Regions from separate parts of the Mesobacillus subterraneus genome, predicted to be linked through region 2. Evidence: riboswitches for the same ligand, from Rfam matches in the RefSeq annotation. Region 2 holds a riboswitch; each other region holds the start of a gene.
The links. Region 2 has a riboswitch for S-adenosylmethionine ahead of LC048_RS01445 (O-acetylhomoserine aminocarboxypropyltransferase/cysteine synthase family protein). Riboswitches for the same ligand answer to the same signal wherever they lie in the genome.

Region 1 (6,034 bases), 120 kb from region 2:
TCTACTGCTCTTGGAAGCTGTGCTGCTTCAATTGGCTTGAACTGCAGTTTCTTGACATTGTCTTTTACATCTTTTTCAGAAACGGTAAGTGGGTCAGCATTAGGGTCAAGCTTAATCAAGCCAGCGTCTTCAAGAATCAAGAAGGCGCGTGCTGCATTTGTCGGGTCATTTGGAATCGCGATGGCAGAACCCTCTGCAACTTCATCCAGTGAATTGAACTTCTTAGAGTAAATCCCCATTGGCGCTGTTGGCACGACGATGACTTCCGATAGTTCAAGCTTATGTTCTTTCGCGAAGTTTTCCATATAAACCTTGTGCTGGAACAGGTTAGCGTCAAGATCATCCTTTGACAATGCCAGGTTCGGCTGGATGTAATCGCTGAACTCGACTACTTTCACTTCATAGCCTTTTTTCTCAAGAAGTGGCTTGATGGCTTTTGAGACCATATCGCTGTATGGACCGGATGTCGCTCCGAATGTCACTTTTTTTGCATCTCCGCTGGATGATGAGTCGCTGCCGCATGCAGCGAGCAGTCCGATTGATAAAAATAACACTACTGAAAAGAATAATTTTCTCATTTTAAAAGAACCTCCTATTATTTACCTTTTGTCTACTACTCTTGCAATTCTGTCTCCGCCAAACTGGATCAGCTGGACGAGGCAAATCAGGATGATGACTGTCGTGATCATGATTGTATTGTCGTATCTGTAATAACCGAAGCGGATCGCGAGGTCACCGACTCCGCCACCGCCGACAATGCCGGCCATTGCCGAATAGGCAACAAGGCTGATGATCGTGATGGTCACACCCTGAACGATGCCAGGCTTAGCCTCTGGTATAAGGACATCTTTAATAATCATCCACGGCGTTGCGCCTGTCGCAACAGCAGCTTCGATGACACCCTTATCGATTTCCCGAAAGCTTTGTTCTACGATTCTCGCAAAGAACGGGATTGCCGCGACCGATAAAGATACAGATGCGGCTGTCGGCCCGATTGTCGAACCCGCAATCAAATTCGCGAGTGGCAAGAGAGCGATCAACAAGATGATGAATGGAACCGAGCGAATCATATTGACGATGAAGCTGGCAATATTTTTAAAAACTTGATTTTCCAGAAAAAGTCCTTTATCAGTGACAAAAAGCAGAACCCCAGTAGGCAAGCCGACAATTATTGCGACAAGGATGGAGATGCCAACCATATAGATTGTTTCAAAAAATGCTTTGTTCAATTCAGGCAATAGTTCAATAAGGTTATCAAGCAGCATCACCAATCACCTCCAGATTTGTCGTCCTTGCCGCTATGTAGGCAATCGCCCGCTCAATCTCCATTTGTTCTCCCGTGACCTCCATGATGAAAATCCCCAGTGGAATGTCCTGAATATATTCGATTTTCCCATGGAGGATATTGCCGCGCACCTTAAAGGTTTGGAAAACATCTGAAATGACACCCTCTTCAGCAATCTCACCCTGGAAATAAATCTTGATCAGCTTTCCTTGACGCTCCTCCAGCAACCTTTCCGGCAATTCGAATTGAAGGATGGAGTTGACGAAGTCCTTTGTGAGCGTCTGCTGGGGATTCGCGAAAACATCATAAACATTGCCTTCTTCAATGATTTTCCCATCCTGCATGACCGCCATCCTGTCACAGATCGTCTTGACGACTTCCATCTCATGGGTGATGAGGACAATGGTGATCCCCAATTCACTATTAATCTTTTTAAGTAGAGATAGAATCGATTTCGTCGTGCTCGGATCAAGAGCGGAAGTAGCTTCATCACACAAAAGCACTGATGGATTGTTCGCCAGCGCCCTGGCGATGCCGACACGCTGTTTCTGTCCGCCTGACAATTGTGCCGGATAGACATCCTTTTTATCCGAAAGACCAACCATATCAAGGAGCTCTGTCACTCTATCCTGTATTTTTGCTTTCGGAAGGCCGGCTGCTTTCAACGCAAATGCAATATTTTCACTAACTGTCTTTGCGCTGACAAGATGGAAATGCTGAAAGATCATCCCAATTTTCAAGCGCGCCTTTCTAAGGTCATTTTTATTCAAAGAAGTAAGCTCTACTCCGTCAATATGTATCTCTCCTGATGTCGGCTTTTCAAGGAGGTTCAGGCATCGTATCAAAGAACTTTTCCCGGCACCGCTATAACCGACAATTCCATATATCTCGCCCTTTGCTACTTTTAATGAAACATGGTCAACACCTGTAACTGACCCTTTTTTCGTTTCGTATATCTTGACCAGGCTTTTCACTTCAATCATGTTTGCACCCCCGTTTTTTAAAAATAAGGCTCTGTTAAAGCCCAATCTTGTTATTACACCGTGTTGATTGTAGTGGAAGGCGCATAGACTCCTGCGGCATGAGCAAGTCATAGGGAGACCCCGCAGACGCATATAGCGCCGAGGAGGCTCCCCCACTGCCCTCGGGAAGCGAAGCGCCTGGAACGGAAATCAACAAACAGAGCTAAAAATAAAAATGCCTCTTTCATTCAAAGAAAGAGGCATCGTAAACATCTATACGACTTATCTTTCAGAATGAACTCATTCTGCAGGAAGTGGCACCTTTCCTAAAAAGGAGGTTGCCGGACGTCACAGGGCCTAATCCCTCAGTCTCTCTTGATAAGTAACTTATTCAATTAATTTCGATAATTGAAATATTAAAACTATCTGATATATTTGTCAATATAGTTTTTTCAGCGTTTTTTAATGACACCGCTTACATGATTGTCGGAGTAAGGAAATGTTTTTAAAAAAAGAAAAACCCTTGTTCACGATAAAACAAGGGCGCCGTAAACAAGGGAACCTGCGATGACATATGCAGGGTGGACTTTCAATTTTTCCATCAGGATGAAGCTGATTCCGCCAATCAGAATGGTCTGCATTAGACCGACCCCCTCATAGGAAGAGAAAAAGAAATCATAGGTCATGACTCCTAAAAGGACGGCAATGACAGGGCGGACGACGATTGTCAGCCTTTTGACACGCGGGGAATCTTTGAACTTCATTAAAAGTCCGAGCAGGCTGATCATTAGGATTAAGGATGGTGCGACCGTGGCAAATACCCCAACGATAGCACCGAGGATTCCGCCTTCTGCATATCCAATATACCCAGCCATCTTAGTTGCAATCGGGCCTGGCAGGGCGTTGCCCATTGCCAGCACTTCACTGAATTCGTTGACAGACATCCATTCATAGCGGTCAACAACTTCATTTTCAATTAACGGTATGGAGGCAGGTCCACCTCCATATCCTAAAATCCCGGGAATGAAAAAGTCCAAAAATATATGAAAGTAAATCATTGCTGCTCCCCTCCTGTTTGTTTGTTTTCAACTGGAGCAGGGTCTTTTTTCAGCAAGGCACCGAGCAGCAAGACAAAAATCAAAATAGCGGGATGCAGATTGAAGAATTGAAGAAGAACCAGACTGCCTATTAGCGCCACAGCTGTCCAGACCCATCCAAGCTTTGATTTACCTGACTTCTTGATAAAATCCCATGTAAGGACAGCAAGCATGACTGCAACAACTGGAACAACAGCCTCCGCCATACCTTTCACCCATGGCTCATCTTTGTATGAGTTCAGGCCGGTCAAGAGGAGGATCATCAGGATAATCGCCGGGATCATCGTTGCTGCCAGAGCATTGATCATGCCAAGATATCCCCCTACTCGATAGCCTATATAGCCAGCCATTTTCGTAGCAATCGGGCCTGGCAGTGCATTTCCCAAAGCAAGGACATCACCGAACTCATCAGAGTCCATCCATTTATATTTTTCTACCACTTCCTTATGTACAAGCGGAATCGAAGACGGGCCGCCTCCATAGCCAAGGATTCCCACGCGAAAAAACGCTAAGAATAAATCTCGTTGTTTCAAAACTTCACCTTCTCTTTGGTTATTGGTGCCTAAAGCGGTCTCTTTCTATAAATCTTATTGCTTTAATTTTATTATAGACTCCTATATTCGATACTGCATGTCAAATTCATATTAATTTGCAGGTCGATTGCCACACTAATTTACATCTTCCCCTTTAAAAGGTTCAGATCAGTGAAAATTCTCCTCGTCCCTTGACTTATTGGCGAATTTTTAATTTTCCCGACCACATTTTAAGTTATTTTGACCACATTTGTAATTAATTCGACCACATTTACACATATTCCGACCACATTTTGAATTAATTCGACCACTTTTTCAAATAATTCGACCACATACCCAATTAATTCGACCAAGTCGCATTTTTGCAGGTAAAAACACTTCCTCTGATTGAGTAACCAGCACGTCGGATAAAAAAAGTACCATAGCCCTAAGGCTATGATACTCTCTAAATTATCTATTAAACTTAAAAACAGAAACAGAATCATTCAACTCATTTGTCAGCTTTCTCAAGTCAGTAACCTTTTTCGATAGGTTGTCAAACGCCGATAATTGTTCAGTGGTGGAAGCAGAGATTTCTTCGCTTCCTGCTGCTGTTTCTTCGACGACCGCACTGATGGATTCGACATTATGAAGGACCCTGGCACCCAGTTCTTTAGATGCCTCCATACCTTCGACAAGCTGGGTGATTTTTTCAGAAATGCCGGTTACCTTTGACTCGATATTTCCAAATGCACTCATCGTTACATTCATTGACTCCATCTGCCAGTCTGCGATGGTAACGCCTCTTTTCACTGCCTCCCCAATCTCAGCGAGACCGCTTTTCAACTGGTTGACCATGTCGAAGATTTGTGTTGTGGCAGTGTTGGATTCTTCCGCCAGCTTTCTGACCTCTGCGGCGACTACCGCGAAACCTTTTCCTGCCTCACCTGCCCTTGCTGCTTCGATCGCAGCGTTTAAAGCGAGCAAATTCGTTTGAGCAGCGATTGCCGAAACGGAGGCGGTCATATCTTCAATTTTTGCTGCATAGCCTACAAATTGGTCTGTTGCCGACTGGATCGAATGGGAGGCGTCCTTGTTTTCCGAAATCAAGGCTTTTTGTCCTTCGATAGCCCTTCTTCCTTCGCCAATTGCTTGCACAGCTTCCAAGCTGTAAGAAGACGATTCCTGGGTATGGTCCAGGTTAAGCATAATTTCTTTATCCATATCTTCTATCAGTTCGACTGATTGCTGCAAATCTTCTGAAACGGTTTGTGCCCCTGCAGACAGCTCATCCGTTGAGACAGCGACTTGATTGGAGATTTCGGTCAATGCGATATTTTCCTGCTCAATTCCTTCTGCAAAATGCTCTACTTCCTTGCTCGCCATATTCACCTTTTGCAGCAAGGTTGTCAATTGTGCAGCCATCAGATCAAACGACTCATTCAAAGTTCCCAGTTCATCATTATGTTTATAAGAAATTTTTTTAATCATCAAGTTTCCTTTGGCGATTTCCTGTGCATTTATAGCAATCTGCTTCAATGGCTTGGTGATCGAACTAGTCAGCCTGATTCCGATTCCTCCGGCAACTAACACAAGCAGAATGCTGCCTATGATTGCCGACAATATAATGAATTGGATCTGATTATCCAGGTCCTCTTGCATCAAATCGTAATAATCATTGACCTGTATATTCAACAGGTGAAGATCATTCAGGATTCCTTCAATGCGCAGGGACTGGCGCTTCACTTCCGCACTATTATTCTCATCAAGTGCTTTTTTAGCTTCACTTTCCAAGGCAGTGAACTTTTCAAAAGCCTTGTTTAAAACATTTTTGCTATCATCCTGTTGAATCAAACCTTTGGCGTTCGTGAAAATTTGGGAAGTATTCTCCATTTTTGTCAAAGCATCCTGCCTGTTCCCTTCGGTAGGGTTGAACGAAAAATTGCTCAGGGATTGCTTCGCAGCAGATGTTTCGGACTGAAGATTCTGCACTGTCAGCAGGACCTGTACGTAATCCTGGTTGGATGCCTGGACCATCAGCATCCTGTAGATAATGAATGAGATCATCACAATCGATAACCCAATCGCAAGTAATAAGTTAAGTAGTAATTTCTTTTTTATTGTCATGTCGGCTCCCCCAGTTGCACCTTGTTAATCTAGCTGTATTGAAAGCTCATT
Region 2 (6,034 bases):
GGGTGAAAATCATGACTTTGAACAAACAAAAACTCGATATAACAGACAGAGTGACAGGAAAGCTTGAAAACGGACAGATACGGCTTTACCTAGAAAACGAACACATTGGATCCATAGAACTGCCAGGAGGAATGCAGATGAAATTGGAGCATCACTTTGAGGCTGAACAGAATAAGATTTACCAGCATGTATCAGTGCCGGATCAATCAGAACCTCGGTATACTGATTGTGATGAAGGTGGCTGGTGTTAAGGAAATCCAAACAGCGGCCAACCATGCCGCTGTTTTTTCTATGCATCAACATATATATATCAGCAGCGTTCCTTTAAGCAGGCTAGTCTAATTTTTTGCAATCTCCTCTAAAAACAGTGACAATAGAAATATGAACATAACAGCACAAATTCAATACTCATGTTTATAATACTGTAAGGTAGTTATCTCTGGTGCATAGGTGGTTATGACGATGGACGAAAATCACAAGGTGATCATAGTGGAGGGCTCGTCAGACAAAAAGAAAGTTCAAGCTGTGCTAAATGAACCGGTTGAAATTATTTGTACAAATGGGACGATTGGTGTCTCGAAGCTCGACGAACTAATTGACTCCCTTTTTGATAAAGATGTTTATATTTTGGTGGACGCGGATGCGTCAGGGGAAAAGCTCCGGAAGCAATTCAAGAGAGAGTTTCCAGAAGCGCACCATTTATATATCGACAGAATGTACAGGGAAGTGGCTACGGCACCCGAAAATCATCTTGCTACAGTTTTAATCGGAGCAAATATCGATGTTCATGCAGAGTATTTAGAAAAAGGATGACGGTAGATGGAAGAATGGACTAAGGGAGAGATGGAAAACTTCCTGGAGGAAGACCGAACAGGTTACCTATACTTTTACACGCCAATGTGCGGAACTTGTCAGGTGGCAAGTAAGATGCTAACTGTAATAGAGCAGCTATTACCTGATGTACCCTCAGGGAAAACTGACTTAAATTACTTGCCTGAAATGGCGGAACGATTTGGAATTGAGAGTGTTCCATGTCTGATTGTATTAAAAAACGGAGAGGTGCAGGAGAAAATCTATGCTTTTCAGTCTGTTCCTTATCTTTTCGAAAAACTAAAAGAGTTAAAAGTGTAATTAAGCGGCTTAGCCGTTTTTTTTTGTATTTAATTCGTTTAGTCATTACAAAAATTTTTTACTTAGCTGAATTAACCTTAAAACATTTACATATCGTTCCAAAAATATTATATTTAGGTTATCGAAATAATTGAGGAGCGAAATAAAATGGCTCTATATCAAGAATGGTCTTCCCACATAAGAAGCTATAACCGAAACGTGAAACTTACATTTTTAGCAAATATCCTGACCCAGGTTGACCTTGGGATCTTCATGGTCATATATAACTTTTACATACGCGAGCTGGGTCTCAATGAATTGGTTAACGGAAAAGTGATTTCGATGACTTCGCTTGCGACAGCTCTAATCCTTATTCCCGCAGGAATATTAAGCGACAAAGCTGGCAGGAAAAAGTTGATGTTGTATGGTGCATTATCGACAGGCTTAATCTTATTTGCCCGCAGCATGGTCGAAACCCAGGCACTGTTGGTTTTGTTCGCATTTGGAACAGGACTGGCGTCAGCTTTCATTCAAGTTTCGATTATTCCGTGGCTTGCGGAAAATTCCAAGCCTGAACAGAGAGTACACCTATTCAGTATACATTTCGCTGCGATGACTGCTGCTAACGTGGTGGGCAGTCTTTTAGGGGGAATTCTTACTGACTTATTTTCAATGGTCATTCCTGAATTGAAGAGTATAAGGTACACGTTGATCATTGGTTCAGGTTTGTTTTTAGCTGCTTTGATTCCAATTTTGAGGTTGAATGAAAATCGACCAGCTCGCATATCGGCTGGCGATACAAAAGAAAAAACTAAAGGTATTCCCCACAAAGCAAGCTTCAAAATCATTCTGCTGTTTGCAGTTGCGCAATTGATGATTGGTTTTGGAGCTGGATTGGTCATTCCGTATTTAAACCTATATTTTGCAGATCGGTTCATGGCTTCCAATTCATTGATTGGCTTGGTCATTTCATTAGGACAGGGAGCCACAGCTGTTGCGATGATCATCGGTCCATTGGTCGTTCGCAGACTTGGTGAAGTTAGAGCGGTAGTTGTATTGCAGATGCTGTCCCTGCCATTTTTGCTGCTGACAGCGTACACACAGAACTTTTGGCTTGCTGCTCTAGGATTTTTATTTCGTCAGGCACTTATGAACGCAGGTAATCCTATCCAGATGTCGCTAATGATGTCGAAGGTTGATGATTCCATGAAGGGTTTAGCCAACTCTGTGAATCAAATGGTGTTTAACCTCGGATGGGCGGTTATGGGGCCGGTATCGACTGGAATCGTCTTGAAATACGGTTCGTATTGGGGATATGCGACTGTGTTTACGATTACTGCAGGTTTGTATTTAGTAGGTTCCACTTATTTCTTTTTGGTTTTCAAAACGATGGATAAGCCAAAATCCGGCATGATGAAGACAAAACCAGCTTGATTACTGTATTTCTTTGGATATATTTCTCGGGAAATGAAAGACGATGCCGAAATAACAAACGGTATTGTCTTTTTTTTACGTTAATCATATTGTAAATTTAATTATGTATTTGTCGAAGGATTCAAACAGGTTTTTCCCCGAGTACAAGGAATATGTAATATAAGGGAGCTGATCGGAATGCGAGAACAAATTGAAAGGTTTGTGGCTGAAATTCCAAAGAAGGAACATATTCTGCAGTTAGTAAATAAACTGGACCTGATCATAAAAATAGAAGCAAAGAGTGGTATATTTTACTTGTCTTTCAAGGATGGCAAGGTGGTTTGCCATGAAACTTGTATTCATAACGGATACACTGCAACAATTTCGGGTACGGATGCATTATTGGATCAATTATTTGAGGGAGACCTTAAACTGCTGCATGGGGTGAAATATAATCATTTAACAATTGATTGTACATTTCGTGACCTATTGGTACTGGAATCGATATTTTATCTTGCAAGACCACTTCCTGTGTAAATTTTTATCTGAATAGTCAAAATATATTGACTGCTATCTTGCGGCGTGATATTATCACTTTAACGCAGTAAAAACGAATTGAATATACTTATCCAGAGAGGTGGAGGGACTGGCCCTTTGAAGCCCGGCAACCGGTTATGAAAACACGGTGCTAATTCCAGCAGAGTTACTTGCTCTGTAAAGATAAGGAGAGATGATAAATGACCCTCTTCTTATGAAGAGGGTTTTTTGTATCAGTTTTTCCAGAAAAATTATGTAGATTGGAGAGATGGAGATGGCTAATGAGCAAAAAAATTACAGAATTGAAACGCTAGGGGTACATGGAGGTCAGTCACCAGACCCAGTGACCGGAGCAAGGGCAGTTCCGATTTATTCGAGCAATGCGTTCCAATTTGAAAACACGGAACATGCAGCAGATTTATTCGCGCTTAAAGAACCGGGCTACATTTACTCACGGCTACATAATCCGACTGTTACTGCTCTGGAAGAAAAAGTAGCTCTGCTTGAGGGAGGTATTGGGGCTCTTGCATTATCAAGCGGGATGTCTGCCATCACGATGGCAATCTTGAACATTGCACATGCGGGTGATGAGATTGTCGCTGCTTCCAATCTATATGGAGGCACTTATAATCTATTTGCTGTAACCCTGCCGAAGTATGGAATAAAAGTTCACCTAGTCGATTCAACGGATCCTGCCAATTTTAGAAAAGCGATCACTCCGAAAACAAAAGCAGTCTATGCAGAAACAATCGGTAATCCAAGTCTCAGGGTCCTGGATATTGAAGCTGTCGCTGAAGTTGCCCATGATGCAGGTGTTCCGCTGATTATCGATAATACATTTGCGACACCATATCTTTGCCGGCCAATTGAACATGGCGCAGATATCGTCGTCCACTCGGCAACCAAATGGCTATTGGGAAATGGCACTGTCATGGGCGGGGTCATTGTGGATGGAGGAAAGTTCGATTGGAAGTCACCTAAATTCCCAGGATTCAATGAACCGGACTCCAGCTACCATAACCTTGTGTATAGTGATGCAATTGGAGCTGCCGCATTTATTGTAAAAGCAAGAGTACAGCTTTTGCGGGACCTTGGACCAGCAATTAGTCCACAGAGTGCATTCCAATTCAATCTAGGAATAGAAACTTTACATGTTCGCATGAAGGAGCATGTTGAGAATACACGTAAAATCGTAGATTATCTTGAATCCCATCCTGCTGTTACTTGGATCAGATATCCAGGCTATGAATCACACCCTGATAAAAAGCTCGCGGCTCGCTATCTTCCTAAGGGAGCCGGTGCAGTTGTCATTTTTGGGATTGAAGGTGGTAGGGAAGCGGGAGCAAAGCTTATTAACTCATTAGAATTATGGTCCCACGTCGCGAATGTCGGCGATGCAAAAAGCTTGATCATCCATCCTGCAAGCACCACACATCAGCAGCTGGATTCAGAAGGTCTTAAAGCAGCCGGAGTTCCGGAAGATTTAATTCGCCTTTCAGTCGGAATTGAAAACGTCGAGGATATCATTGAAGATCTGGAGCAGGCAATCGAAAAAGCGACCGGAGTACCAGGAATTCCAGCCAAGGCTTAATATCCATAAGGTTCCAATTGGTATTCGGAAATAATTTTGTTGACACCCTTTTTTACTCCGTGCTACAATCACACTCGTAACTTAAAACACATTAGATAATTTAATAGCGTGCTCTTATCAAGAGAGGTGGAGGGATGTGCCCTATGAAACCCGGCAACCGTCAGTAAGCATTGCTTGCTGAAATGGTGCCAATTCACACAAAGCGGATCGCTTTGGCAGATGAGAGAAAGGAATCCACTATGACTATGCCTTTCTGCTCACTTGCAGGAAGGCTTTTATTTTGCCCTTTTTGAAAAAAGCTTAATAAGCTATAGCTGAAAAGCTTGTTCAATAAGAATTTATGATTAGAGCACAAACATCCTCGTTTAAGATTGAGTCTATTGCCATTTTTGCTGGAGATTGAATTTTTTCGATTAGGGAATGGGAAACTAGATTGATAACCTTCTTAATTTTCAGGGGATATGTAATGGTTTTAAAAAGTGTAGGTGTAAAGAGGGGGAGTCAATTGATTACGATAAAAAATGCCAGAAAGATTTATCCTTCCAGCAAGGGAGACGTTAAAGCGGTTGATGATGTCAGCCTTGAAGTCAAGGAAGGCGAAATATATGGGGTCATCGGCTATAGTGGGGCCGGTAAAAGCACCTTGATCCGAATGCTGAACGGTCTGGAGATTCCAACTTCAGGTTCTGTCGTGGTAGCTGGCAGGGAAGTTTCCAGGATCAAGGGAGTTAAATTGCGTAAGGCTCGCCAGGAAATCAGTATGATCTTCCAGCATTTCAATTTGCTCTGGTCAAGAACGGTTGCGGAGAATATCGCGTTTCCACTTGAAATTGCCGGAGTAGCTAAATCTGAGAGAGATAAGCGGGTTAAAGAGCTAATCGAACTAGTAGGTCTTAAGGGTCGGGGAGATGCCTACCCATCCCAGTTGAGTGGCGGTCAAAAGCAGAGGGTCGGAATTGCCAGGGCACTGGCTAATAACCCTAAAGTCCTTCTTGGAGATGAAGCAACTTCAGCGCTTGATCCAGAGACAACCGACCAGATTCTTGATCTGCTTGTTGATATAAATAAGAGACTTGGTCTTACGATCGTACTGATTACGCACGAAATGCATGTTATCAGGAAAATCTGTCACAGAGTAGCCGTCATGGAAGGCGGGAAAATTGTTGAAACAGGTCCCGTATTGGAAGTGTTCAAGAACCCGCAACAGCCAATTACGAAGAGATTCGTCCAGCAGGTGACCGAACCTGAGGAAACAAAGGAAACTGTTGATCACTTACTTGAGCGATATCCACACGGTCGCGTTGTCCAGCTGACATTCGTCGGTGAAGGAACCGAACAGCCACTGATCACCAATTTGATCCGTGAGTTTTCAATAACGGTCAA
Region 3 (6,034 bases), 1.6 Mb from region 2:
CCTGTATCCTTTAGTGCTTTTGCTCCTTCAAAAAATCGAGTAGTATCCAGCTTTCGAGGTGGATCGAGCTCCACGATAACCGATTGTCGTTCTTTTACCACCTTTTGCAGTGGAGCTAAGGGCCTTTTTACATCAACGGGAGTGATAACAATTTTGGGTTTCTTTGCAGGGATTTTCTTGTCTGATACTGGCTGCAAACCCTTTAGCTCATCAGCAAATGCTTTAATATGTTCAGGAGTCGTTCCGCAGCAGCCTCCAATCAGCCTGACACCCTGTTCACGGAAATTGTGGGCTGACTTCCTGAAATATTCTGGATCGCCTTCATAATGGAATTTTCCATCAGTGTAGGCCGGCAAACCGGCATTGGGATAGGCAGACAAAAAGGCCTTTGAAGGCAGCTCTATCTGCTCCAGACTTGAAATCATATGATGGGGGCCAAGCCTGCAATTAAGGCCGACTAGATCCGCGCCGAGGTCCTCGAGTTTATTGAAAACTTCCTGAAGCGGAGTCTGGTCCTGCATGATTCCAATTTCCTGAAGGGATACCTGTGCGATAATTGGAAGGTCCGTTTCCTTTCGGGCAATCTCCAACACCGTCTCGATTTCTTCCATATCATAAAATGTCTCGAGCAATATTCCGTCCACACCCTCAAGGAGAAGGCAGTAGAGCTGCTCCCTGAAGCTTCGTTTGATTTCCTCAATAGGAAGGGCAGAAGGTCTTATTCCGCGGTTCCCGCCAATCGTGCCAAGGACGTATGCATCTGTGCCTGCTGCCTGACGGGCGAGTCTCACTGCGGCACTATTAATCTCTTTTACCTGATCCTCGAGTCCATATCTTTCGAGTTTTATATAATTGGCTGCGTATGTGTTCGTCTGGATAAGATCGGCACCGGCATTTATATAAGCTTTATGAATTCGTATGATGTCATCAGGATGGGAAATATTCAATTCTTCAAAACAGGTACCGGCTCCGTATGAGTGGAGGAGAGTACCAATCGCTCCATCTGCGATTAAGATTTCATTTTCCAGGCGTTTCAGGAAACTCATTTGACTTCCTCCTTATGTAGGCTTAAAGTTCCTATGCAATTCAAAGCCTGCTCAATGTCTGCGATCAAGTCATCTGCACTTTCAAGTCCGACTGATAAACGAAGGAGGCCATCGCCGATTCCGCGTTTCTGCCGTTCTTCCGGTGGCATTGCTGCATGTGACATTTTTGCAGGGTAGGAAAGGATGGATTCTACCGCTCCGAGGCTGACTGCAAAAACAGGCAGTTTCACTTGTTCTATAAATCTGGATAAAACCTCAGCATTTTCAATTTCAAAGGAAAGAACCGCACCGGGCCCGTATGCCTGCTGTATCTGAAGCTCTGACTGCGGATGATCTGCAAGGTCAGGGTAAAAGACATTCTTGATTAAAGGCTGATCTTTTAAAAAGCTAGCAATTTTCTTTGCGCTTTCCTGAGATTGATTCATTCTGACTGACAGGGTTTTGATACCTCTCATAACAAGCCATGCATCCTGGACCCCGAGGACAGCCCCGAAAGAATTCTGCAGGGAATAAAGCCTGTTTGCCAGTTCTTCATCCTTAACTACTGCCAGACCTGCGACTGTATCACTGTGGCCGGACAGAAACTTTGTCGCGCTGTGAAGGACAATATCAGCTCCAAGTTCCAACGGTCGCTGCAAGTAGGGAGTCATGAAAGTATTGTCGACAAATGTATAGGCGCCGTTTTTCTTTGCAATATCGCTGATAGCCTGAATATCTGATACCTTTAGCAGCGGATTAGAAGGTGTTTCTGCATAAAGCAATGCTGTGTTTGGCCTCATCGCTTGTTCCACCGCGTCAAGATCAGTCATATCGACAAAAGTATGCTCAATTCCAAAACGGTTCAATACCTGTGTAACCATCCGATAAGTCCCGCCATAAACATCTTCGGTCACGATCACGTGATCTCCCTGCGAAAGAAGCAAAAAGGCAGTTGAGATGGCAGCCATCCCAGAAGAAAAGGCAAAGCCCCTTACACCGCCCTCGAGTTCGGAGATGATTTCCTCAAGCGCTTCTCTTGTCGGGTTAAGGCTGCGGCTGTAATCATATTTCCCGAACTGTTCTGCAGATTGCTGATGGAAGGTGGAGGCATGCTGGATCGGTACGCTGACTCCGCCAGTTGCTGGATCGACTTTATGCTTGTTATGGAGCAACTGGGTTTCGAATGTATATCGCTGAGTCATAGAACTTCTGCCTCCTGAAGCGCCTTTTTAAAAGCTTTTTCCAAATCCTCTATCAAATCTTCCATGTTCTCGATTCCAACCGAAAATCGGAGAAGTCGGTCACACACACCGGTTTTTTCACGTATTTCAGCCGGAATGTCGGCGTGAGTCTGGGTTGCAGGGTAGGTAATGAAACTTTCGACACCGCCGAGACTTTCAGCAAAAGTGATTGTGGAAAGACTTTTTAAAAATGGATTGACCATGGCAGAGGAGTGAACCCTGAAGGATATCATCCCGCCTCTTCCGGGATACAGGACATCTCTCACTGCATTGTGCCCCTGTAAATAATCCACAAGTTCCCTGGCATTTTGCTCGTGTCGTTCCATCCTTAATGCCAGAGTCTTCATCCCGCGGATAAGCAGCCAGGAATCGAATGGACTTAATACCGCACCGCCGCCATTTTGATGAAGGAAAAGAGAATCACATAACTGCTGTCCCCTGGCAACAATCAGACCAGCAAGGACATCATTATGCCCGCCAAGATATTTCGTGGCACTGTGGATGACGATATCCGCTCCAAGTGTGATTGGTTTTTGCAGCAGGGGAGTATAGAAGGTATTATCCACAATCAATAAAATACCGTGTTCTTTTGTTATTTTTGCTATTGCTTCAATATTAGCTTGTTCCATGAGCGGATTCGTCGGGGTTTCCACAAAAAGAGCCTTCGTACTATGATTGATCGCTGATTTGATTTCGTTTAAATTCGCCATGTCTGCATATGTACTATTTAATCCCCACTTTCTGAAGCCTTGTTCTAGGAGACGATAAGTGCCCCCGTATAAATCTTTTGAGACAATCCATTCATCCCCGTGCTCGAATAAGGAGAGAACTGTCCAAATTGCTGCCATTCCTGAGCTGCAGGCAAAGCCGCGGTCACCTTCCTCCAGGTCTGCAATCGCGTTCTCAAGAATTTCGCGAGTCGGGTTGCCGGTGCGCACATAATCATAACCGCTGGACTGTCCAATCTCTTCATGGCGGTAGGCGGTCGTTAAATAGATTGGTGGATTGACCGCTCCTGTAGATGTTTCACTTCTGTTACCAAGCTGGGCTAATTTCGTATCCATTTCTGCCAATTTGCTCACTCCTATTGGTTGTAGTCAGACGGCAGTTTTTGTTTTAGGGGAAAAGACGAGATTATCGACTTAAAAGGGGCTTAATCTACAATGATCCAAAAAGTCAGTGCAGTGTGAGGTCCCTAATAAAACAAAAAAAGCCTTCTTTAGAAGAAGACTTTACAGTTAATAGCCATTCTTCTTATCTGCCAAGTTTTAAAAACTTGCTGGAATTAGCACCTTTTCAACAAAAATGGTTGAAGGTTGCTGAAGCTTCACAGGTCCAGAACCCTCAGCTTCTCTGGATAAGATGTCATAATATTGAATTATTAAATTTCTCTAAATAGTACAGCTATTAATACGGAATGTCAATCATTAAATTAAAGCGGTGAAGTAAATAGGTGAAAAGTAACTATGGTGTAAAGTTTAGCCTGGCATAGGGATTCTATTTTGACAGCTTTTCTGGATATGTAGGTGAAGCAGTCAAGATTCTGTTGTTTTTATGACAGCTTTTCGTGGAACAGGGGCTTCATTCCCAGGACCGAAGCGTCTCGAGGGTCTGGGCGCTGGAGCTTGATTAAGAAAACTACCTGCAGTTAGCCACACTTAAAAAAGTGTACGCTTAACAAAAAAAAACTGGTCCACGTTTTTAAATGAGCCAGTCTCGCTAAATATAAAGCTATTAATTTATTCCTACTGCATCAAATGCTTTATTGACAGAGTTGACTTCTGCCGAAGTGGATCCATACAGGTCTTTAGCTGCTTGTACCAATCCTGCTCTTGCCTGACTAAAGTTTGTTGAAGAAGTAAAATAAACTGTGTTTGCACGGTAGAAAATCGCACCCATTTTACTCGTTCCTACGCCTGGGACCGATACTCCATAATGTGAACCGCCTTGGCTCAGAAGGTATGCAGCTTTATTGATGATGCCGCTGTTGATATGGACACCGCCATTATCGGAAGTGCCAGTATAACGTACAGAGTAGTGATCTGGGTCGCCGTATTTTGTTGGGTCGCTCATCGAACGAAGGGCGTCACCTGCTTTGTTTGGTGTGTAGATGTCTTCGCCGATTTCAAAGTCAGGGTTATTATTATCATGGAATTCAGCAAGCGTGCCGAAGATATCGGAAATCGCTTCGTTCAGAGCACCAGATTCGTACTGATAAACAAGGTCAGAGCTGAAATCCGTCACTGCGTGAGTCAGTTCATGCGCCACAACATCAAGCGCACCGGAAAGCGGGATGAAGGTCGTGCCATCTCCATCACCATACACCATTTGCTGGCCATTCCAGAACGCATTGTTATAGCTTCTGCCGTAATGCACAGTAGATTTCAACGCTGCGCCTTTGTTGTCATATGAATTGCGGCCAAAAGTATTCTTATAGTAATCATAAGTTAGGCCTGCATAGTGGGCATCTACAGCTGCACCGTCATAAGCTGCATTCAGGTTATTATCGGCGTCCAACCATAGGGAACCAGGGGTTCTCTGCCTATTTTTTGCATCATAAGTGAAGACACCATTTCCGCGAGTATTGTCCTGCAAATAATATGAACCATTGGAAAGGAGAGTGTTCAATGATTTCGTGTCACCCAGGACTCCGACACCAGAACCTACAGTGTTCGTTCCACTCACTGAAGGATTATTTTTACCGGCAGTGTGAAGAGCATTGTATTTATTGATGATTTCCCCAGTTGCAGCGTTGACAAAGTACTGGTAATTCCCAGGTTCAGGACTAAGGAAATTCAAAGTGACATGGTATGCGTACACTGCTTGGTCCTCACCAGGATAAACAACCAATTCAGCAGAAGGGGCTACTTCATAATCAGGTTTCAATCCTAAGTCCACTTCAGCAATTGAGATAGCGTCTCTTTGGGATTTTTTATTTGATGCCTTTAGGATTTTGTTATCGAGTCCTTTGCTGACTGTTCCGTTGAAGACTTTAAGAACTCCTGTTTCGTCCACTCTTGCAGCCTGTGTTGCTCCCCAGACAGGGACACCGTTATATACTTGTTGCAGTCGGACTACATCTCCACCAAGCTGATCTGCTTCCTGTGATTTAACGACGAAACTATCATTTGTTCCAAGGTTGTATTTACCCTTTGATGTTTTTAAGTATCCAAGAACAACTTCCTTTGCTGCTTTTTGAGATGGATTCGTCAGCTTCCCTGCAACAAATTCAGGAGCGCCATGGCTTTTAGTGAATTTTTTTGAAGATGAATCCATTGGAGCCGCAAAGCCTGTTGCCGCAACCAATCCACTTAATGCTAAACTTGCCGTTAGACTCAAGGAAACTACTTTCTTTTTCAAATAAACTCCTCCTAAAATCAAATTCTAGCTAATAATCATTAGTAGATTATCATATTTATACTCTAATAATCTGAACATTTCAACAACTAAGTCGCAAAATGTCGAATTTGTATGTTGGGAAAATTTTTTAGCTAAAGAAGGGCGCTATCATAAACTTCATTGTAATGTAGTCAGAATTTATTGACTAATTAAGTAACATCTTCTTATTATTAAGTTGTAGTACCAACTCATAAAAAAGGAGGTAAAAAAATGAACTCTTTATGGTTAGCCGTGATCGGAATGATCGTCTTTACAATCGGCTACCGCTTCTATTCAAAGTGGGTAGCTGAAAAGATTTACCGCCTCGATCCGAATTACGTGACACCGGCACACCAATATTCGGACGGGGTTGACTTTGTCCCAACAAAG

Region 1: linked by a shared signal. The riboswitch ahead of LC048_RS02145 (methionine ABC transporter ATP-binding protein) and the one ahead of LC048_RS01445 (O-acetylhomoserine aminocarboxypropyltransferase/cysteine synthase family protein) in region 2 are both predicted to bind S-adenosylmethionine.
Region 3: linked by a shared signal. The riboswitch ahead of LC048_RS10015 (methionine biosynthesis PLP-dependent protein) and the one ahead of LC048_RS01445 (O-acetylhomoserine aminocarboxypropyltransferase/cysteine synthase family protein) in region 2 are both predicted to bind S-adenosylmethionine.

The regions. Positions count from the first base shown of each region.
Region 1 is NZ_CP129019.1:433,517-439,550, reverse strand. Features, by position in the region: gene LC048_RS02155 (MetQ/NlpA family ABC transporter substrate-binding protein) at 1-578, opposite strand, end outside; gene LC048_RS02150 (methionine ABC transporter permease) at 600-1,265, opposite strand; gene LC048_RS02145 (methionine ABC transporter ATP-binding protein) at 1,255-2,268, opposite strand; SAM riboswitch class I at 2,527-2,632, opposite strand; gene LC048_RS02140 (chromate transporter) at 2,775-3,305, opposite strand; gene LC048_RS02135 (chromate transporter) at 3,302-3,877, opposite strand; gene LC048_RS02130 (methyl-accepting chemotaxis protein) at 4,328-5,983, opposite strand; gene LC048_RS02125 (BMP family lipoprotein) at 6,008-6,034, opposite strand, start outside.
Region 2 is NZ_CP129019.1:309,471-315,504, forward strand. Features, by position in the region: gene LC048_RS01420 (YusG family protein) at 12-251, shown strand; gene LC048_RS01425 (toprim domain-containing protein) at 457-813, shown strand; gene LC048_RS01430 (thioredoxin family protein) at 820-1,131, shown strand; gene LC048_RS01435 (MFS transporter) at 1,279-2,544, shown strand; gene LC048_RS01440 (hypothetical protein) at 2,722-3,060, shown strand; SAM riboswitch class I at 3,146-3,250, shown strand; gene LC048_RS01445 (O-acetylhomoserine aminocarboxypropyltransferase/cysteine synthase family protein) at 3,335-4,651, shown strand; SAM riboswitch class I at 4,763-4,877, shown strand; gene LC048_RS01450 (methionine ABC transporter ATP-binding protein) at 5,157-6,034, shown strand, end outside.
Region 3 is NZ_CP129019.1:1,953,761-1,959,794, reverse strand. Features, by position in the region: gene LC048_RS10025 (bifunctional homocysteine S-methyltransferase/methylenetetrahydrofolate reductase) at 1-1,046, opposite strand, end outside; gene metC (cystathionine beta-lyase) at 1,043-2,227, opposite strand; gene LC048_RS10015 (methionine biosynthesis PLP-dependent protein) at 2,224-3,339, opposite strand; SAM riboswitch class I at 3,518-3,630, opposite strand; gene LC048_RS10010 (M4 family metallopeptidase) at 4,001-5,626, opposite strand; gene LC048_RS10005 (carbon starvation CstA family protein) at 5,876-6,034, shown strand, end outside.